Regions from separate parts of the Zoogloea oryzae genome, predicted to be linked through region 3. Evidence: predicted binding sites of a transcription regulator. Region 3 holds the regulator's gene; each other region holds the start of a gene.
What was found. The regulator FNR, encoded in region 3, switches genes on or off when oxygen is low (the NO sensors DNR and NnrR bind a similar motif). The targets are predictions, from matches to a motif close to TTGANCTAGNTCAA.

Region 1 (7,127 bases), on a different contig from region 3:
CGCCACAAACAGCCCGGCGGCCGCCAGAGAGAAATTGCCGGCCTCCGCCACGGCCAGGAAATAGCGGATCTGCCTGAAGCTAATCATTCTTTAATGTAATAGGTAGGCGATTAATTCGATATTGGCGTTATAGCACGCCCGCCACCACACTCGGGGGGTCGTTCAACACCGGATCGCCCCCATGCCTGCCACGCCGCTGCTCACCCTCGACACCCTGTTCAGCACCAGCCCGCTCGCGCTGCTCGGCGTCTTCGCCGTGCTCACCGTGGCCTACGCCATCTTTTCGCTGGTCGGTTTCGGCACCGGCCTCATCGCCTCCACGCCCCTCGCCTGGGCCATGCCGGTGACGCGCATCGTGCCGCTGCTGGCCCTGCTCGACGCCACCAGCGCCATGCAACGGGGCTACACCCTGCGCAGCCAGGTGGACCGCGCCGCCCTCTTGCGCCTCGTGCCCGGCATGGCCCTCGGCCAGACCATCGGGGTGGCGCTGCTGCAGGTGCTGCCCGTCTCGCTGATGGCCGCCCTGCTCGGCGGCTTCGTGATGGCCTACGGCGCCTGGAGCCTGCGCAGCAGCGCCCCCCGCAGCCAGCCGCCGGCCGGCGCCGCGTGGGTCTGGGGCATCGGCGGCGGCGTGCTCGGCGGGCTGTTCGGCAGCGGCGGCTTCGTCTATGCCACCTATCTGCAGGCCCGCCTGCCCGAGCGCAACGCCTTTCGCGCCACCCAGGCCGTGCTGATCGCCATCTCCACCCTGTGGCGCGTCGCCCTGTGCGCCGCCACCGGCCTCATCGACGGCCCGCTGCTGCTCACCGCGCTCATCCTGCTGCCCGCCACCCACCTGGGCAACCGCCTCGCCGGACGGGTGGACAAGCGCCTGTCGGTGGAAGGCTTCCGGCGGGTGCTCAACGGGCTGCTGATCGCCTCCGGCCTCGCCCTCGTGGCGCGGACCGAGAGCGGATATCTGCTCCGGCTGCTGTCCTGGTAGCGGGACGAGGGCAAAGCGGCGCGCTGCGTCGGATCGTCGCGGCGCAGCAATTCCTTCGACATAAAACCCATGCCATATCAAGCCTTTAGCTCATTTCAAAAGATGAAACAGGCTTGACCTGGGTCAAAAGCCCTACAAACCGTGTGGATATTATCCCTGCGGTTTTCATCTGATTGAAACATTCAAAAGGGAGATCACACATGTACAAGAAAATCGCCGCCTGCACCGTTGCCGCCCTCGCCGCCCTGTCCGCCGGCGCCGTCCAGGCCCAGGAAAGCCCGTGGATGGTGCGCGCCCGCGCCGTCTATCTGAGCTGGGACAACGGCAACGCCGACGGCCTGCAGAACGCCGGTGTCGGTACCGTCAGCGCCGACAAGCGCTGGATCCCGGAAGTGGACATCAGCTACTTCTTCACCAAGAACATCGCCGCCGAGCTGGTCCTGACCTACCCGCAGGACGTGGACATCAAGACCGCCGCGCTGGGTGGCATCGGCCACGTGCAGGCCCTGCCGCCGTCCCTGCTGCTGCAATACCACTTCACCGACCTGGGCGCCTTCAAGCCCTATGTGGGCCTGGGCCTCAACTACACCATCTTCACCAAGGACAGCTTCAACACCGCCCTGGGCAAGGTGTCGGTGGATGGCAGCTCCTGGGGCCTCGCCGCCCAGGTGGGCATGGACTACGCGATCGACAAGAAGTGGTCGATCAACCTCGACGCCAAGTACATCCAGATGGACACCGACGTGAAACTCGGCGGCACCAAGATCGGCAAGCTCGACCTGAACCCGATCACCTACGGCGTGGGCATCGGCTACCGCTTCTGAGCGCGCAGCGCAGTCAGCCGAAGGGCGCCCGATGGGCGCCTTTTTCATGGCTTGCGAACTTCGCGCCGCAGCGCGCGGGCGTCAGCCGGCCGGCGCGACGGCCAGGACGGTGAGGCGGATGGCGTGGCCTTCGGGGGTCTGCCAGTCGATCTGCTGGCCGATGGAGAGGCCGAGCAGCGCGCTGCCGGCGGGCGAGAAGATCGAGACCTTGCCTTCGGCGGCGCTGGCTTCGTGAGGCCAGGCGAGGGTGAGTTCGTATTCGCGGCCGGAGGTTTCCTCGCGGAAACGGGCGCGGCGGCTGAGGGTAATGAGGTGGTCGGGGGCGGTGTCGACGACGGTGGCGCGGGCGAGTTCGTCGCGCAAGCCGTCCAGATCGCTGCGGCCGCGGTTCGGCGGCATGGCGAGCAGCATTTCGAGGCGATCCAGGTCGCAGGCGGTGACGATGATCTCGGGTTTCATGAGGTTTCCTCTTGCGGTTGGTGGCTGGCCCGTCGTGGATCGACGCGCCAAAGAAAATGGCCGAATCGTCGCGGGGCGATTCGACCACTCGGAAACCAGCCGGCGGGGCGGGATGTTCGCCCCCGCTACGGTCTGTCCGTAAAGACAGACCACGCAGGGGGCGGACGGTTCCTCAACCGTAGATCTTGCACATCAGGGGCGACACGGTGTTGTGGCTGAAGCGCCCGAGCAGAAAGAAGAACACGCACACCAGCGCCAGGCCGATGACCCGGCGCCGGTTGCGCTGCCACCAGGCACGCAGGGTGGCGCGGTCCATCGTCACACCTTGAGGAAGTGTTCGCGGTAGTAGCGCAGTTCGGCGATGGATTCGAGGATGTCGTCCAGGGCCTTGTGGGCGCCCTTCTTCTCGAGGCCCTTGTACACATCCGGGCGCCAGCGGCGGCAGAGCTCCTTGAGGGTGGAGACATCCAGGTTGCGGTAGTGGAAGTAGCCTTCGAGGGTGGGCATGTAGCGGGCCATGAAGCGGCGGTCCTGGCCGATGGAGTTGCCGCACATGGGGGTGGTGCGCGAGGGCACGTACTGCTTCATGAACTCGAGGTAGGTGGCTTCGGCTTCGGCTTCGCTGATGGTGGAGGCCTTGACCCGCTCGATGAGGCCAGAGCGGCCGTGGGTGTTCTTGTTCCACTCGTCCATGCCGTCGAGCACCGCGTCGGTCTGATGCACGGCGATCACCGGGCCTTCGGCCACCACGTCGAGGTTGCTGTTGGTGACGACCATCGCCATCTCGATGATGCGGTCGCTGTCGGGTTCGAGGCCGGTCATTTCCATGTCCAGCCAGATGAGGTGATTCTGGTCCTGTGCCATAATCGGCTCGCTTTATCGGTAAAGGCGCGATTCTACGCCGTTGCCGCCCGTTTCCGCCGCCCTGCAGGCGCGCTGCGCCCTTCTGCAGCGCCCTTATGCAGCACCTGTTTCGCCGGTGCGTGTTTCCCGGATTTGCCCGTCGTCTTCACCCCATCCTCAGCCTCGATCCGTACCTGATGAACGCCAGCAGTTTCTCCGCCCTGTTCCTTGTTGCCCTCGGTGCCGGCCTGCTCGTGCGCCTGTGGCTGGCCACGCGCCAGATGCGCCATGTGGCCGCCCACCGGGGCGCGGTGCCGGCCCCGTTTGCCGCCCGCATCACCCTGGACGCCCACACCAAGGCGGCCGATTACACCGTGGCGCGGGTGCGCCTGGGGGTGGTGGATCTGCTGATCTCGGCGGCGTTGATGGTGGTGCTTACCGTGGGGGGCGGGCTGCAGGCGCTGCATGATCTGGCCGGGCGCTTCTTCGACACGGGCAGCCTCGCCCACGGGGTGGCTTTCATCGCCACCGTGGCGGTGCTGTCGTGGCTCATCGATCTGCCGCTCACCATTTACCGCAGCTTCGGGCTGGAGGCGCGCTTCGGCTTCAACCGGCTCACGCCGGGGCTGTTCGTGGCCGACACGCTCAAGGGCGCGGCCCTGTCGGCCGTCATCGGCCTGCCGCTGATCGCCTTCGTGCTGTGGCTGATGGCCGCCATGGGCAGCCTGTGGTGGTTTTACGTCTGGGCCTTCTGGCTGGTGTTCAACCTGCTGGTGATGCTGATCTACCCGACCTTCATCGCGCCGCTGTTCAACAAGTTCAAGCCGCTGGACGACGGCGCCCTGAAGACGCGCATCGAGGCGCTGCTCACCCGCTGTGGCTTCCGCCTGTCGGGCCTGTTCGTGATGGACGGCTCCAAGCGCTCGGCCCACGGCAACGCCTACTTCACCGGCTTTGGCGCCGCCAAGCGCATCGTCTTCTTCGACACCCTGCTCGACAAGCTCTCCCCCGCCGAGGTCGAGGCCGTGCTGGCCCACGAGCTCGGCCATTATCACCATCACCACATCTGGAAGCGCCTCGCGGTGATCGGCGCCGGCAGCCTGGCCTTCTTCGCGCTGCTGGGCCATCTGGCCGGGCAGGCGTGGTTCTTTGAAGGGCTGGGGATGCAGGCCAGCGGCACCGCGCCGACGCTGGTGCTGTTTGCCCTGGTGCTGCCGGTGTTCACCTTTCCGCTCACCCCGCTGATGAGCCGTTGGTCGCGCAAGCACGAGTTCGAGGCCGACGCCTACGCCGCCAGCCACGCCCCGGCGGCCGAGCTGGTGAGCGCGCTGGTCAAGCTCTACCGGGACAACGCCTCCACGCTCACGCCCGATCCGGTGTATTCCAGCGTGTACGACTCCCATCCCCCCGCGGCGATCCGCATCGCCCGTCTGCAGGAACTCGCCCGTTGAAAACCACCGGCACCCTCATCGCCGCCTTCGGGCGCCAGTACGAAGTTAGAACCGACGACGGCGAAATCCTGCTGTGCGTGCCCCGGGGCAAGAAGAGCGTGTTCGCCTGCGGAGACCGGGTTCAGGTGGCCAGCACCGGCCCCGGCCAGGGCGTGATCGACAAGCTGATCGAGCGCACCAGCCTGCTCTACCGCTCGGATGCGTGGCGCCAGAAGCTGATCGCCGCCAACGCCACCCAGGTGGTGATGGTGGTGGCCACCGAGCCGAGCTTTTCGGATGAGTTTGTGTCGCGCTGCGTGTGCGCCGCCGAAGACCAGCACGTGAAGGTGCTGATCGTCCTCAACAAGACTGACCTGCCCGCCGGGCTGGAAGACGCGCGGGCGCGCCTTGCCACCTTTTCGGCGCTGGGCTACCCGGTGCTGGAACTGTCGGCGCTGGATGACGTGGAGGCGCTGCGAGCCCGCCTGATCGGCGAGACCAGCCTGCTGGTGGGGCAATCGGGGATGGGTAAATCAACCCTGACCAACGCCCTGATCCCGGAAGCCCGGGCCGAGACGCGGGAGATATCGGAGGTGCTGGATACCGGCAAGCACACCACCACCTTCGCCCGGCTGTACCCGCTGCCCGAAGGCGGCGGCATCATCGACAGCCCGGGGATGCAGACCTTCGGGCTGGTGCATCTGAGCTCCGAAGCGCTCGAGGCGAGCTTTCCGGAGTTTCGGCCCTATGCGGGCCAGTGCCGCTTCCGCGACTGCCGCCACGACACCGAGCCGGGCTGCGCCCTGCGCGAGGCGGCTGACGCCGGCAAGATCGACGCCCGCCGGCTGAGGCAGTTTCTGGAGTTCCGCGCCGAGTGCGAGAGCGCCCGGCGTCAGGCCCAGGGCTGGTAAGGCTTAAAGCTGCTCGCCCGCGTCCAGCCAGTCGGGGTTGGGCAGCTCGTCGAAGGCGTGGCCGAGGGCCTCGCTCCAGCGGTTGCGGATCATCGCGAAGTATTCGTTCTTGGCGTCGATGCTGATGTGCGAAGCGATCTTCAGCTCGTTGGTCTTGAGGATTGTCAGATCCAGCGGCACGCCCACCGAGAGGTTGGAGCGGATCGTCGAATCCATCGAGATCAGCGCCAGCTTGGCCGCTTCGTCGAGGCTGGTGTAACGCTTCACCACGCGGTCGATGATGGGCTTGCCGTACTTGGATTCGCCGATCTGGAAGTACGGGGTGTCGGGCGTGGCCTCGATGAAGTTGCCGGCGGCGTAGATGTGGAACAGGCGCGGCTGCTCGGTGCCGATCTGGCCACCGAGGATCAGCGCCGCGGTGAAGTCGATGCCGAAGTTCTTCAGCGCCTCGGCGTCACGGCGATGCACTTCGCGCAGCATCTCGCCCACGTGGCGGGCCGCCTCGAACATGTTGGGCACCGACCAGAGGTTCTCGCGCCCGTCCTGGGCGGCCATGGCTTCCCGCAGCATCGACACGAGCTGCTGGGTGATCGCCAGGTTGCCGGAGCTCATCAGCACCAGCACGCGCTCGCCAGGGCGCTGGAAAATGCTCGTCTTGCGGAAGGTGTTGATGTGGTCGACGCCGGCGTTGGTACGGGAGTCCGACAGGAACACCATACCCGCGTCGAGCAGCATGCTGACACAGTAGGTCATGGGAAGCCTCGGGGGGAAATCGGGTCGTGAAGATGAGTGGCGGTGCAGGAACGCACCGCCGGCGTGTGTTGCATGCCTGGCCGGACGGAGGCGCGGACGCCTCCGGCGGCTTCAGCCCTGCAGGAGCTGCAGGATGGACTTAATCTCGGTGCGGACGGACACCAGCTGCTCGCGCAGGCTGACGGACTCCTCCGCATCCTCGCGCTTGCGGGCCGCCATCTCGTCGAGGCGGTTGCGCGCCCCGGAGATGGTGAAGCCGTCCTGATACAGCAGTTCACGGATCCGGCGGATCAGCAGCACCTCGTGGTGCTGGTAATAACGCCGGTTTCCGCCCCGCTTGACCGGGCGCAGCTGGGTGAATTCCTGCTCCCAGTAGCGCAGCACATGGGGTTTGACCCCGCACAGGTCGCTCACCTCACCGATGGTGAAGTAACGTTTGGCGGGGATGGGCGGCAGCTCTGCAGCTGCCGGGGCATCACTTTGCGACATCGCTCAGTTGCTCCACATTGGCCTTCAGCTTCTGGCTGGCGTGGAAAGTCACCACGCGCCGGGCCGTGATCGGAATCTCTTCGCCGGTTTTGGGATTGCGACCCGGCCGCTGGGGCTTCTCGCGCAACTGGAAGTTGCCGAAGCCCGAGAGCTTGACGCAGTCGCCCCGCTCCAGTGCCAGCCGGATCTCCTCGAAGAAGCACTCCACCATGTCCTTGGCTTCGCGCTTGTTGAGGCCAACCTGTTCAAAAAGCATGTCGGCGAGTTCCGCCTTGGTCAGAGTTGCTGCCATGACGCGTCAACCCCTGAGTTTCGCGCCGAGATTTTCCTCGGCATGACGGGTCAACAAAACCATCGCGGCATCCACTTCTGCATCCTCCAGGGTTCGCTGAGTTTCTTGCATAACTACGCGGAAAGCAAGGCTTTTCCGGCCGGG
Region 2 (7,127 bases), on a different contig from region 3:
GGTGCACAGCATGTAGGCGCCGCCGTAGAAGAAGGTGGCGAAGGTGAACAGCGTGCCGACCGCCATCAACAGCCACAGCAGCTTGACCACCTGGCGGTGGATGAACGACCAGGTCTCGTCCCGCGCGGCCTTCACGCGGCGGGTCAGGTGCCAGTCGGCAAAGCCGGTGCCGCCCAGCACCGCGACGAGCAGCAGCAGCCAGGCCACCGCGCGGCTGGCGGTGTCGGGGATCTGCTCGGCGGTGAATACCAGATCGCTCGCCGCGAACAACCCGGCGCCGGCGAGGCCCCACAGGATCAGGCTGTGGCGCTCCATGCGCAGGTTGCGCTGGCCGCGGGTGAGCATGGACTGGATGCTGTCGAGCTGGCGGGTGATCGGATCGGCCATGGTCGGATATTCCGTGAGGTTTTACTCTGCGGTTCAGAGTTTATTGCTCTGAAATTCAGAGTGTCAACCCCCAAGGTGCACGGCCCCTGCCTGGTCGCCCCCGAGCCGCTACAATGCCGCCTCTTTTCCATCAGCACGGATGTACCCCGCCATGTGGTTCCGCAACCTCCAGATCTACCGTCTTCCCGAAAACTGGGCGCTTACCGCCGACACGCTGCAGGAAAAGCTCGCCGCCCGCCCTTTCCAGCCCTGTGGCAGCCAGGACATGGCGAGCCGCGGCTGGAGCTCGCCCACCAAGGACGACCGCTTCGTGCTGCCGGTGAAGGGCCATTTCCTCATCTCGCTGGCCGTCGAGCAGAAGCTGCTGCCCTCGTCAGTCGTCAATGACGTGGCCGCCGACAAGGCCGAGATGATCGAGGCCCAGCAGGGCTACAAGCCCGGCCGCAAGCAGATGAAGGAGATCAAGGAAGCGGTGCTCCAGGAGCTGCTGCCCCGCGCCTTCACCCGCCGCCGCCGCGTGTTCGCATGGATCGACCCGGTGGGCGGCTGGCTGATCATCGACGCCTCCAGCCCGGCCCGCGCCGAGGAAGTCCTCGAAGCGCTGCGCGACACCCTGGACGAGCTGCCGGTGAAGATGGTCAAGACCAAGCTGTCGCCGGTGTCGGTGATGACCGGCTGGCTGGCCGCCAACGAAGCCAGCGGCAACTTCACCATCGACCTGGACTGCGAACTGCGCGCCGTCACCGACGAGAAGGCCGCCGTGCGCTACGTGCGCCACGCGCTGGACGGCAAGGACGTGCAGGACCACCTGGCCGCCGGCAAGCTGCCGACCCGCCTCGCGCTGACCTTCGACGACCGGGTGAGCTTTGTGCTCACCGAGAAGATGGAGATCAAGCGGGTCGCCTTCCTCGATATCATCAAGGAAGAAGCCGACAAAAACGCCGAATCCGCCGACATGCAGATGGAGGCAGACTTTGCCCTGATGAGCGGCGAACTGTCGCGCCTGATCCCCGCGCTGCTGGAGGTGCTGGGGGGCGAGGACAAGGAAACGGTGATCTGACCCGCGGCCGGGCTGCCGGCGTCAATCGAAAGTGCCGTCAGGTGTCGGAATTTTTAACACCTGGCGGCATTTTTTCGTCCTCCGTTCTGCACAGGCTGCCCAGAACGGGCGCCTGACGAATTTTTCAATTCGTTGATTTTTATAAATACCCAATTCGGGCTTTTGGCCGGGATTTTCCCCGAAAAGCGCGTGCTGCAATGTTCTCGGTCATTTTGGGCAGGCGCGCCCAAAATGCAGGACAGGGGCATCTTGTGTTTTTTGGCATGGCTTATGCGTCTTTGCGGATAACGCTCGCCAGAGGGTGGGTGTAAGCACATCTGACCGCATCGGGAGGTTTGTCCATGTCGAAGAAATCCGAATTCTCGAAATCCACCGGGCTGCGCCGGCTGGCCGGCATGATCGGGGTGAGCGGCGCGTTGTTCGCCGCGGCGCCGGCCCACGCGCTGCTGGTCAATATGCAGAACTTCAACAGCCTGGCCGACTTCACCCTCAACGGCGTCACCGCCACCATCGACACCGGCGGCGTGGGCGTGGTGGGCCCCAATGTCGGCGACGAGCGGGTGCTGCGCCTCACCAACAACTACGCCCAGTCGGGCAGCGCCTTCCTGACCAATGCCATCTCGCTGGCCTCGGACGCGTCGTTCTCGAGCTATTTCGAGTTCCAGTTCACCAACCAGGGCAATGGCGGCGCCGACGGCATCGTGTTCACCGTGCAGACCGTGGCCAATACGGCCGGTGGCGGCGGTGGCGGGATCGGTTACGACGGGCTCGCCAACAGCGTGGGCGTCGAGTTCGACAACTGGAACAACGGCCCCTGCGACGGCAACAACGACAACCACGCCGGCATCAACCTGTCGGGCAGCGTGTGCTCGGTGGTGCGTGCCGACACCCTGCCGGCCCAACTCGACAGCGGCAGCATCTTCCACGCCTGGGTGGATTACAACGGCGTGACCGACAGCCTCGAGGTGCGTCTGGCCCTCAACGACACCCGCCCGGCGGCCGCGTTGATGAGCTACACCGTCGATCTGGTGTCGGTGCTCGGCACCACCAACGCCTTCGTTGGCTTCACCTCGGGCACCGGCGCGGCCACGGCCGACCATGACATCCGGCGCTGGGTGTTCAACAGCGAATTCGCCCCGGTGGTTGATCCGACCAATCCGGGCGGCGGCAGCGTGCCCGAACCTGGCATCCTGGCCCTGATGTTGAGCGGTCTCGGCTGGTTTGGGGTGCGTCGTTTGCGCGGCTGAGTCAGCCCCGGCTCAACCGTCCGGCGGCCTTGCGGCCGCCGTTTTTCATGGGCGGGTGGATTCGTCGAAGCCCATGAACTGCGCGGTGAAGCGGGCCTTGCCGGTGGCGAGGAAGCGCTGGAAGTCCCATTCGCCGGGGCCAAGCCGGCTGGCGAACTCGGGCTTGAAGACATAGGTCCAGGCGGCGAGCGAGCGGCCGTCGGCGGTGCGCACGGTTACCTGTTCGCGGGTGTATTCGTCGCCCTCGAAGTGATCGATGCGCGCCCAGGCGGCGTCGGGCAGATCGAGGTAGAGCACGCCCTCCACCCGGCAGCCGGGGGCCGGCTGCATGCCCGGGTATTCCTGCCCGATCACCGGCCCGCGCCGGTAGCCGTCGAGGGTGGCGGCGACGAAGGGTGCGCGGGCGGCGCACACGGCGCCCATGATGTCCTCGCACATCAGCGAGCCGTAGGTGAAGCAGTGGGTGGGGGCGGGCGGCATCGGGGGCTCCGGGAAATGGTCAGGATGCGGGCAGGAGGCGCTCGCGCAGCACCGCGGCGGCGGGCTCGGTGGCCACCAGGATCAGCTTGAGGGTGGCGCGGGTAGCGCCGACGAAGAGGCGTCGGATGGCGGCGTCATCGAGGGTGGTGAAGTCGATCTCGGTGAGGATCACGCAGGGGGCGGCGCGGCCCTTGAAGCGGTGCACCGAGTCGATGAGGATGTCGCCGTCGGTGAGGATGGGGTTGCCGAGCAGGTCGTAGCGGCCGGTGGGCGCCTTGAGCGGGAAGTTGCCCAGCCGGGTGAGGGGCGTGAGCAGCGAATGCTCGCGGCCGCGGTAGGTGACGAGGGCGATGTGCGGGCGCTTGAAGCCCAGCCCGACGGCGCGGGTGAGGGCGCGGGTCGAGGCGGCGGCGAGATCATCCGGGCCGGCGTAGCTGATGATCTCCACCTCGGCGCCGGACACCGGGCTGCCGGCTTCCACGGGCCGCCCGGGCAGCAGCCGGTTGAGGCTGGCGAGGATGTCCCGCGGGCTGCGGTAGTTGGTGTCGGCGTGGAGCGTCACCCAGCCGGGCAGATCGACCGGCGGGCGGGCGTAGAGGTTCTGCAGCGGGTCTTCGAGCCACCAGGCGCGGCCGCCGGGGCGCAGGAAGCGCAGCAGGTTGCGGGCCCAGCCGGCCTGGAAATCCTGGCCTTCGTCGATGATGAGCTCGTCCACCTGGTCGGCATCGATGGGCTGGAGGCTGTCGAGGGCGGCTTCGAGGCGGGCGAAGGCGTCGGGCCGGGTGAAATCCGGTGCGTCACCGCGGGCGCGCAGCAGGCGGTCGGCGAGCTGGTGGTAGGTGACGACGATGCCGCCGGGCGGGGCGATCAGCGCGATGTGGTCGGCCAGCGGGCGGTTGTAGCAGACGTACATGGGGCGCCGGCCCGCGGCCAGGGCGTCGCGGTAGGCGGCCATCGCCAGCTGGGTCTTGCCCGATCCGGCGGTGCCCACCACGCGCAGGCGGAAGGGCGTGAAGTCGATCCGCCGCGCCCAGTCGGCCAGCCCGCCGGCGAGCCGGGTGTACAGGGCGTGGGCCTCGCCGACGATGGCGTGCACCTCGGGCACCAGCTCCAGCACGTCGCCCAGGAAGCGCTCGACCTTGGCCCGGTTGATGAGCCGCGGGCCGCTGGCGGGCAGGATGGCGCGGATCACCTCGATCAGATACGGGCGCCGGGTGGCGTCCACGATGCGCGCCGGGTCGATGCCGGCCGTGCCGGGCGAGCGCACGGTGTAGTCGGGGCAGAACAACAGGGCGTCCACCTCGATGGGATCGCCGTCGCACACGGCGCGCAGCCGGTTGGTGAGGGCGTCCACGTTGCGGGCGAGCTGCATCGCCACCTGCTTGTCCTTCTGGCCGTAGCGTTTGACCAGGCCGCCGGGCGTCTCGGCCAGAAAGCCGGATTTCTGCTCGACCAGCAGCAGCTTGCCGGTGGGGCCGACGATGGCGAAGTCGATCTCGCCGACGATGGCGTGGCGGCCCTGGTGGATGCGCGTCCAGTGCACGCCGTGGAAGATCGTGTAGTCGTCGGAGAGGCCGTCGGCGAGCTGGGCGAGGGTCTCGATCTCGCGCTGGGCGGCGCCGGTGGCGGCCAGCTCGCGCCAGCCTGCGGGATGAACGATGGCCATGGGTGTCGACGGGTGGGTTGTCGGGGGCGTTTGGGGTACAGTGGCCCGGATGACGTCCGGGCAGCCGGATGTGCCTCATTCTGTCAGAAAGGAGCCCCTGATGCGCTACCGCAACGCCTTTGCCACGATCGTCCTCGGCCTTGCCGCCACCCACGCCGCCGCCGACGAGGTGGGCTGCGTGACCACCACCTGGAAACTCATCGGCGCCAACCACAAGGTGTGCGTCGAGGCCTTCCACGACGCCAGGGTGCCGGGCGTGACCTGCCACGTGAGCCAGGCCCGCACCGGCGGCGTGTCGGGCAGCCTCGGGCTGGCCCAGGACCCGTCGCAGTTCTCGCTGGCCTGCCGCCAGACCGGCCCGATCACCCTGCCGGCCAAGCTGCCCGAGAACGAGGTGGTGTTCTCGGAGGACACCTCGCTGGTGTTCAAGGAGACGCGCATCGTGCGGATGTTCGACAAGGCCAACAACACGCTGGTGTACGTCGCCATCAGCCGCAAGCTGATCGACGGCGCGCCGGCCAACAGCATCTCGACGGTGCCGGTGATGCCCTGGGGCGCGAAGTAGCGCCGGATCGGCCGGCTCAGGTTCCGTCGCGGGTCGGCGGCACGCTGTCGGTCTCGGGGTCGATGTCGAGGCCCCAGTCGCCGAAGGTGTACCAGTCTTCGCCCAGCATCTCGGCCGGGTGAAGCGTGCGGCCCGAGCCGTTGCCGCAGGCGAGGGCGTCCGTCGGGCAATACTTGTCGCAGCCCCAGCAGATGCGCTCGGGGTGCTTCGGGTGCAGGGGAAACTTCTTGGCCATGGCGTGGCGCTGGAGTAGTTGAGTGTTTTGCTCGGATATCGGTAGCTTACCCCCGCCAGCCGGACGCGCTTTGATCCACGCTAACAAAACGCGGCGCTGGTGCCCGTCCGCGGTGCGATCAGCCCTGCGCCGTTGATACCCGTCAAGGTCATGGCGCCCGGGCGGCGGTGACAATCGGGCCATCCCTTACCGAGGCTGCCGTCATGTTCCGCATCTCCGCTTATCTCCGCGAAATCGCGGCGCCCACGCCGATCGGGCCGAAGCGCAACCCGCCGGGTCCGGTGGTGATCTGGAACCTGATCCGCCGCTGCAACCTCACCTGCAAGCACTGCTACTCGATCTCGGCCGACACCGATTTTGCCGGCGAGCTTTCGACCCACGAGATCTTCCGCACCATGGACGACCTCAAGGCCTTCCGGGTGCCGGTGCTGATCCTCTCCGGCGGCGAGCCGCTCCTGCGCCCCGACATTTTCGAGATCGCCGGGCGCGCCAAGGCGATGGGCTTCTACGTGGGCCTGTCGTCCAACGGCACGCTGATCGACGACAGCAACATCGAGCGCATTGCCGCCGCCGACTTCGACTACGTGGGGGTGAGCCTCGACGGCATCCGCGAGACCCACGACAAGTTCCGTCGCCTCGACGGCGCCTTCGACCGCTCGCTGGCCGGCCTGCGCCGCTGCCGCGAGCTCGGCGTGAAGGTGGGCGTGCGCTACACCATGACCCAGGACAACGCGTCCGACCTGCCCGGCGTGCTGCAGCTGGTGGAAGACGAAGGCATCGACCGCTTCTATTTCTCGCACCTCAACTATGCCGGCCGCGGCAACAAGAACCGCGCCGACGACGCCCGCCACATCCTCACCCGCGACGCGATGGAGCTGCTCTTCGAGACCGCCTGGGATTGCGAAAGGCGCGGCCTCGACAAGGATTTCACCACCGGCAACAACGACGCCGACGGCCCGTTCTTCCTGCAGTGGGTGCGCCGCCGCTTCCCCGAGCGGGCCGCCCACATCGAGGCGAAGCTGATGCAGTGGGGCGGCAACTCCAGCGGTATCAACGTCGCCAACATCGACAACCTGGGCAACGTGCACCCCGACACCATGTGGTGGCACCACACGCTGGGCAACGTGCGCGAGCGCAAGTTCGGCGACATCTGGACGGATGTCTCCGACCCGCTGATGGCCGGCCTCAAGCAGTCGCCCCGGCCTGTTACCGGCCGCTGCGCCGAGTGCCGCTACCTCGTCATGTGCAACGGCAACACCCGCGTGCGCGCCCAGCAGCTCACCGGCGACCCGTGGCAGGAAGACCCCGGCTGCTACCTCGACAACGCCGAGATCGGCGTGGCTGACGATGCGGCGCGGCTCGAGGTGAAGCCGTGGGTGCGCCTGCAGCCGGCCGCCTGATCCGCCCAGCGTCATCCCGGCCCCGAACCCGTCGGGCCCCGCCCGATCCACACCGAATGCGCGCCATGAAGATTTCCAGCCTGATCC
Region 3 (7,127 bases):
GTCGAGGGCGAACACCAGCACGCCCGAGGTGCCCCGGTCGAGACGGTGGGCCGGATGCACGTGGCGGCCGAGCTGGTCGCGCAGCAATTGCACGGCGAAGCGGGTTTCGTGGCGGTCGAGCTCGCTGCGATGGACGAGCAGCCCGGCCGGCTTGTGGATGACGACCACGTGGTCGTCCTGGAACAGGATCGGAAGCATGTTGGGATGGTAAACCGGTGGCCAGGGTCGCGGGGTGGAACCTTCCCGCCCTGCAGGAGGACGAACCTAAATCCATCTTCTCGGGGCATACTTTGCCTATGTCAAATACGTTTACCCTCGACGCGGCGCTAGCCGAGGCCTTCACCCGCGACGCCCTGCTCACCTCCATCCACTCCGTGCTGCCCGAGCAGCGACAGGGGCAGCGCGACCTTCCCAGGCTCGCCGCGCGCCTCGCTGCGCTGGTGGCCGCCGCCGACCTGCCCGACCGGCTCGACGCCTGGCGGGCGCTGACCGCCTGGTTGGCCGGCGGTGCCCTGTGGAGCGATGTGTACATCGATTCGGCCGACGTGCACGGCTCTGCCACCCAGCGTTTCGCGGTGCTGATGGACGTGCTCGCCGCCCATCCCGACCTGGCCGCCGCGGTGCGCCGGGCGATCCGCTGCATCCTCGACGAGACCGACGGGGCCAACCTGTTCGGCGAGGTGGGGATTCCCAGCGACCGGGGCTTTCTGTCGGAGTTCGGCGACCGGCTGACCGCCAAGCTCATCCCGTCGCCCCGGGACGACCACGATCTTTCGCACCTGATGAGCCGCAGCTTCCGGCGCAACAAGGATCTGACCCTCATCCGTGGCCTGCAGCCGTCCACCTTTCAGCGGGCCGTGGATCTGCTGTTCCCGGCTGATGATCCGGGGATGAGCACGGCGCTGAAGGGCGCGATGGCCGATGGTTTCCGGCTGCTCCTGGCCCGGGTCCAGGGGCAGGGCCTGTCCCTCAAGCTGCGGGCCCGGGGCGAGCATCGGCCGGTGGCCCGCTCGCCCTTCCGGCGGCTCGCCGACAGCGGCGAGAATCTGCTTTGCGCCTGGGAGCAGGGCCGCGTGTCGATGCAGCTCGTCGAGGCCTGGCAGCTCGATCTGGCCGCCTGCCGGGACGAGATGCACCTGATCTCCACGCGCCTCGAATCCGAGGGCATCAGCGTGGATATCGTGTATGGGCTGGACGTGCTCGACCGCTGCCTCACGCGGATGGAGACCATCGTCGGGGTGATGGCCGCCGACCCCGGCTCGCCGGGGCCTGTCCTCTTGCTGCTCCAGCAACTGGCCTACGCGGCCCACGAGAGCGCCAGCCTGCGCCATCTGGTGCGGGCCAACTTGCAGCGCCTGCAGCGGCGCATCGTCGACCGCGCGGGCAAGACCGGCGAGCATTACATCGCTGAAAACAACGAGGACTACCGCCATATCTGGACAGCCGCTGCCGGCGGCGGGCTGCTGACGGTGGGCACCGCGGCGATGAAGATGACCGTCGCCGGCGCCGGGCTGGCGCTGTTCCTGGAAGGGCTTGGCTCCGGCATCAACTACGCGGTGAGCTTCCTGCTCCTCCAGGCGCTCGGGCTGATCCTCGCCACCAAGCAGCCGGCGATGACCGCCGCCGCCTTCGCGGCCATCATCCGTGACCGCAAGGGCAACGAGCGCCTCGACGTGATCGTCGATTACGCGGCGTGCATCTGTCACTCGCAGCTGGCGGCGACCATCGCCAACGTGGTGGTGGTGGCCTGCGGCGCCTACGCCTTCGATGCGGCGTGGCGCCTTGCCACCGGGCACGCCTTCCTCACCACCGACGAGGCCCGTTATGTCTTCCATTCCCTCAGCCCGGTCGATAGCGGGACAGTGTTCTACGCGGCGCTCACCGGGGTGATCCTGTACCTCGCGGCGCTGGTGGGTGGCTGGGTGGATAACTGGGCGGTGTATCACCGGCTGCCCCAGGCGATCGCCGAGCACCGGCTGGGCAACCGCTTCGGGCGGCTGCGCATGATGCGGCTCGCCGGCATCGTGTCGCGCAACATGTCGGGCTGGGCGACCAACATCTCCCTCGGGCTGATGCTGGGGATGACGCCGGTGCTCGGCAAGTTCTTCGGGCTGCCGCTGGATGTGCGTCACGTGACGCTCAACTCCGGCATCCTCAGCCTTGCCACGTCGTCCCTCGAGATGAAGTGGGTCGGCACCGGGCTGCTCACGCTGGCGGTGGCCGGCGTCGGGGTGATGTTCGTGCTCAACCTCGGGGTGAGCTTCGCCCTGTCGCTGATGACCGCCGTGCGCGCCTACGATCTGCCCAAGTCCGACCTGCGCGAGCTGCGCCGCCGTCTGTGGCATCGCCTGCGCACCCGGCCGCGGGATTTCCTGCTCCCGCCGAAGCGCCCGGCGGCTTCCTGAGGGTGCTGCGGGGAGGCTCAAGCTTGACGGCATCACGCCGTTAATCTCCCCGCGGCAGCCGGCCGGCTCATCCCGATGGGATCGAGGGCGGCGACCGCTCCGATCGATGCGTCCCACCCATGCGGTCCGTCACCGAGAGCCCCGAATGAATGCGCCCGAACGAAACCTCAAACTGACCAACCACCGCTCCGGCGAGCTTGCCGGCATCGTGCGGGTCAACGAAGAAATCAAGGCCATCGTCGCGACGGCCTTCCGGATCAACCTGATGGCCCTCAACGCCATCTTCCTGGCCAAGCGCGCGGGCAACGCCGCGCTGGGCTTCGGCGTGCTCTCCAACGAACTGCGCCGCTTCGCCCAGGATCTCACCCGACACATGGCCTCGCTGCGCGACATGACCTCCGGCTCGGTGGGCAGCGTCACCGGCGTCGTCCAGCAGCAGCGCAACTCGCGGATCCTCGCCGAGGCGATCCGCCTCGCCGGCGAGGTGCCCGGCGTGCGCGAGGCCCGCAAGCGCGGGATGGCGCGCCTGTCGGCCCAGCAGGTCAAGCTGCGCGCCCTCGACCTGCGCCTGCGCGCGGCGGTCGAGGAGACCCAGCAACTGGTCGAACTGGGCGGCGTGCTGGCCCGCTCGGCCAAGATCGAGGCGGCTTACGGCGGCGGGTTCAGCCCGGCGCTGATGCAGGTCTCGACGGATTTCGCGGAGGTGATCGCGCAGATCAAGCGATCCCTCGAAGTGCTCGGCAAGGAACGGCTCGTAAAGGACTAGGAACCCATGAAGCAGGCTCACTGTATCTTCCAGGAAGACGACCACCGCTGGCTGGCGATCGCGCGCGATGCGACCAAGCCGGGCTACATCATCGACACCAACGAATACGTGATCGTCGATGGCGAGGAGGCGCTGCTGTGCGACCCGGGCGGCATCGAGATCTTTCCGGCGGTCTTCTCGGCCCTGTCGGCAGAGTGCGACCCCACCAAGCTGGCCGGCCTGTTCGCCTCCCACCAGGACCCGGACATCATCTCGTCCCTGGCCCTGTGGCTGGAGTTCAAGCCGGATCTCAAGTGCTACACCAGCTGGCTGTGGCAGTCCTTCCTGCCCCACTTCGGCGGCGAGGACACCACCTTCGTGCCGATTCCCGATCCGGGCATGACCATCAAGCTCGGCAGCCTCGAACTGCAGGCCGTGCCGGCCCATTATCTGCACTCGTCGGGCAACTTCAACCTGTATGACCCGAAGGCCAAGATCCTGTTCTCCGGCGACATCGGCGCGGCGCTGCTGCCGCCCGACCAGGGCGGGCTGTACGTGGAGGATTTCTCCCGCCACATCCGCCACGCGGAAGCCTTCCACAAGCGCTGGATGGGCTCCGACCGGGCCAAGCGTGACTGGTGCGAGCGCGTCTCGCGGCTGGAGATCGACATGCTGGTGCCCCAGCACGGCTCGATCTACCAGGGCGCCGACGTGCAGCGCTTCATCAACTGGTTCGCGGCGCTGGAAGTGGGCGTGCTGCGCGGCTGAAGTTGAGGCCCCGCAAGGACGGGGCAGGGCGGATGCCCGAAAATGTCGTCAAGGCGTAACCCCATCCGAGGCGACATGTACCTGCTCATCAAGCATCTCCACATCACCTGCGTCGTGCTGAGCGGCGCGGGTTTTCTTTTGCGCGGCTGGTGGTCGATCACCGGATCGCCGCTGCTCAAGGCCCGGCTGACCCGGCGCCTGCCTCACGTGATCGACTCGTGTCTGCTCGCCAGCGCCATCGCTCTGGCGTGGATGGCCGGGCAATACCCCTTCGTGGATGGCTGGCTGACCGCCAAGGTGCTGGGCCTGCTGGCCTACATCGGCCTAGGTGTCGTGGCCCTGCGACCGACGCGGCCGCTCGGCGTGCGCGTGGTGGCGCTCGCCGCGGCGGCGGCCGTGTTTTCGTACATTGTGTCAGTGGCGCTCACCAAGAACCCGGCGGGCTGGCTCGCGCTCGTCTGATCAGATGGCGTGGTGGTTCAGCAGCCGCTTGAGCCCCGGGGTGTCAAGGATGCGGATGTGCTTCTGCTGGACCGCCACCAGGCCTTCTTCCTGGAAGCGCGAGAAGGCGCGGGAGACGGTTTCGAGCTTCAGGCCCAGGTAGGAGCCGATCTCGTCGCGGGTCATGCGCAGATGGAACTCGGACGGCGAGAAACCCCGCGCGGTGAAGCGCTGGGACAGGTTGAGCAGGAAGGCGGCGAGGCGTTCCTCGGCGCGCATGGAGCCGAGCAGCATCATCACGCCGTGGTCGCGCACGATCTCGCGGCTCATGATCTTGTGGAACTGGTGCTGCAGGCTCTCGACCTGACGCGACAGCTCTTCGAGGCGGCTGAAGGGGATCACGCACACTTCGCTGTCTTCGAGGGCGATGGCGTTGCACGAGTGGTGTTCGGTGCTGATGCCGTCCAGCCCCAGGACTTCGCCGGTCATCTGGAAACCGGTGACCTGATCGCGGCCGTCCTCCAGAATGACATCGGTCTTGAACGAGCCGGCGCGGATCGCGTAGATCGCCTCGAAGGACTCCCCGGAGCGGTAGAGATGCTGCTGACGCTTGATCTTGCGACGGCTGCCGACGAGCTCGTCGAGCTGGTTTATTTCCCGCGGGTCGAGCCCGAACGGCAGGCACAGCTCGCGCAGATTACACTGGGAACAAGCTGTCTTGATCTCGATAATTGTTGCTGGAATCGCAGAATTCATCTGTACGCTTACCACCTGGACTTGAGAGGATTTACCAACCTTTGGAGCCCTTTGATCCACATCAATACGATTACAGGATGATTCTGCGATCGTTTCGCGGAATTAATAGAAGCACGCCCATGAACGCGACTCAAAAAGATCTGATCTTCGACCCCGAGCTCATTCGCAAGTTTGATGTGAATGGCCCGCGTTACACTTCGTATCCGACCGCAGACCGCTTCGTCGAGGCCTTCAACTCCGACGCGCTGTGCGACTGGCTCGGCAAGAGGTCGATCGGCGGGATTGGCAAACCGCTCTCATTATACTTCCACATCCCGTTCTGCAATACGATCTGCTACTACTGCGCCTGCAACAAAATCATCACCAAGGATCACGGGCGCTCGGCCAAGTATCTGGAGTACCTCGAGAAGGAGGTTGATCTTCAGGTCGCCTGCCTGCAGGGCCCGCGGGAGGTGCTGCAGCTTCACCTGGGCGGCGGCACGCCCACCTTCCTGTCCCACGACGAGCTGCGCCAGCTGATGGGCATCGTGAAGAAGCACTTCACGCTGGTGCCCGACGGCGAGTACTCCATCGAGGTCGACCCCCGCAAGGTCGATGAAGCCACCGTCGCGCTGCTGGCCGAGCTGGGCTTCAACCGCATGAGCGTCGGCATCCAGGATTTCAACCCGGATGTGCAAAAGGCCGTCAATCGCGTCCAGAGCGAGGAAGAAACCAAGCTGGTGATCGACGCGGCCCGCGCCCACGGCTTCAAGTCGGTGAGTGTCGACCTGATCTACGGCCTGCCCAAGCAGAACGTTATCAGCTTCAACCGCACCCTTGAGCAGATCCTGGCCCTGTCGCCGGATCGCCTGTCGATCTACAACTACGCGCACCTGCCGAGCCTCTTCAAGCCCCAGCGCCGCATCGTCGACGCGCAGCTGCCGTCGGGCGAGACCAAGCTGCAGATCCTGCAGCTGGCCATCCGCCGCCTCACCGAGGCCGGCTACGTCTACATCGGCATGGACCACTTCGCCAAGCCGACCGACGAGCTCACCACCGCCCAGCGCCAGGGCCGCCTGCACCGCAACTTCCAGGGCTACTCGACCTACGCCGAGTGCGACCTGCTGGCCTTCGGCGTCTCCGCCATCGGCAAGGTCGGGCCGACGTACGCCCAGAACGTGAAGACGCTGGACGAGTACTACGACATCCTCGACACCGGCCGCCTGCCGGTGCTGCGCGGCATCGAGTTAACCCCGGACGACCTGCTGCGCCGGGCGATCATCCAGGCGCTCATGTGCCACTTCGAGCTGTCCATCGAATCCATCGAGATCGCCCACTTGATCGACTTCAAGAAGTACTTCGCTGCCGAGCTCGCCGACCTGCGCGAGATGGAGAAGGGCGGCCTCCTGAAGATCGACGACCAGTGGATCAGCGTGCTGCCCGCTGGCCGGATGCTGGTGCGGGCCATCGCGATGGTGTTCGACCGTTACCTGCGCTCCGACCGGGAGCGGACCCGCTACTCCAAGGTGATCTGATTCGCCGTCTGGTTGCTCCGGATCGTCAGGACTAAACTATGCGCCCCGTGACCTCGCGGGGCGCTTTTCATTTGCAGGGTTGAAACCATGCCGGAAACCGGTTACTTCGCAGTCTTCCTGATCGGCCTGCTGGGCGGCACCCACTGCGTGGCCATGTGCGGTGGCATCGTCAGCGCGCTCACCGTGCAGACGATCCAGATGCCCGGCCAGAAGCGTCGCGAGTGGCCGCTGCACCTGGCCTACAACCTCGGCCGGATCGGCAGCTACACCCTGGCCGGCGCGGCGATGGGCGCCATCGGCACGGTGGGCATGCTGTTCAACGACATCCTGCCGATCCAGCTCGCCCTGTACGTGGCGGCCAACCTGATGCTGGTGGCGCTGGGGCTTTACCTCACCGGCTTCACCCGCGCGCTGGCGGGGGTCGAGAAGCTCGGCCAGCGGCTGTGGAACCGCATCCAGCCGCTCACCCGGCGCTTCCTGCCGGCACGCTCGGTGGCC

Region 1: QQK25_RS12770 (OmpW/AlkL family protein) is a predicted target of FNR. The motif match lies at 1,096-1,109, and genes of this name have one in related genera.
Region 2: nirJ (heme d1 biosynthesis radical SAM protein NirJ) is a predicted target of FNR. The motif match lies at 5,773-5,786, and genes of this name have one in related genera.

What each region holds. Positions count from the first base shown of each region.
Region 1 covers NZ_BSPX01000036.1:40,534-47,660, reverse strand. The annotation lists partial or broken gene QQK25_RS12780 (LysR family transcriptional regulator) at 1-87, opposite strand, end outside; gene QQK25_RS12775 (sulfite exporter TauE/SafE family protein) at 182-982, shown strand; gene QQK25_RS12770 (OmpW/AlkL family protein) at 1,183-1,806, shown strand; gene rnk (nucleoside diphosphate kinase regulator) at 1,888-2,265, opposite strand; gene QQK25_RS12760 (hypothetical protein) at 2,438-2,581, opposite strand; gene orn (oligoribonuclease) at 2,584-3,129, opposite strand; gene QQK25_RS12750 (M48 family metallopeptidase) at 3,306-4,559, shown strand; gene rsgA (ribosome small subunit-dependent GTPase A) at 4,556-5,449, shown strand; gene QQK25_RS12740 (proteasome-type protease) at 5,453-6,202, opposite strand; gene QQK25_RS12735 (MerR family transcriptional regulator) at 6,314-6,691, opposite strand; gene QQK25_RS12730 (integration host factor subunit alpha) at 6,678-6,983, opposite strand; gene pheT (phenylalanine--tRNA ligase subunit beta) at 6,990-7,127, opposite strand, start outside.
Region 2 covers NZ_BSPX01000076.1:10,314-17,440, forward strand. The annotation lists gene QQK25_RS19005 (hypothetical protein) at 1-387, opposite strand, end outside; gene QQK25_RS19010 (recombination-associated protein RdgC) at 539-1,447, shown strand; gene QQK25_RS19015 (lectin-like domain-containing protein) at 1,789-2,694, shown strand; gene QQK25_RS19020 (gamma-glutamylcyclotransferase family protein) at 2,740-3,174, opposite strand; gene QQK25_RS19025 (ATP-binding domain-containing protein) at 3,194-4,840, opposite strand; gene QQK25_RS19030 (CreA family protein) at 4,941-5,405, shown strand; gene QQK25_RS19035 (DUF3079 domain-containing protein) at 5,422-5,640, opposite strand; gene nirJ (heme d1 biosynthesis radical SAM protein NirJ) at 5,844-7,040, shown strand; gene QQK25_RS19045 (cytochrome D1 domain-containing protein) at 7,097-7,127, shown strand, end outside.
Region 3 covers NZ_BSPX01000105.1:2,163-9,289, reverse strand. The annotation lists gene QQK25_RS21060 (tRNA pseudouridine(65) synthase TruC) at 1-198, opposite strand, end outside; gene QQK25_RS21055 (transporter-like protein) at 297-2,405, shown strand; gene QQK25_RS21050 (methyl-accepting chemotaxis protein) at 2,551-3,171, shown strand; gene QQK25_RS21045 (oxygen-binding di-iron domain-containing protein) at 3,178-3,918, shown strand; gene QQK25_RS21040 (SirB2 family protein) at 3,994-4,380, shown strand; gene fnr (fumarate/nitrate reduction transcriptional regulator Fnr) at 4,381-5,115, opposite strand; gene hemN (oxygen-independent coproporphyrinogen III oxidase) at 5,235-6,629, shown strand; gene QQK25_RS21025 (sulfite exporter TauE/SafE family protein) at 6,717-7,127, shown strand, end outside.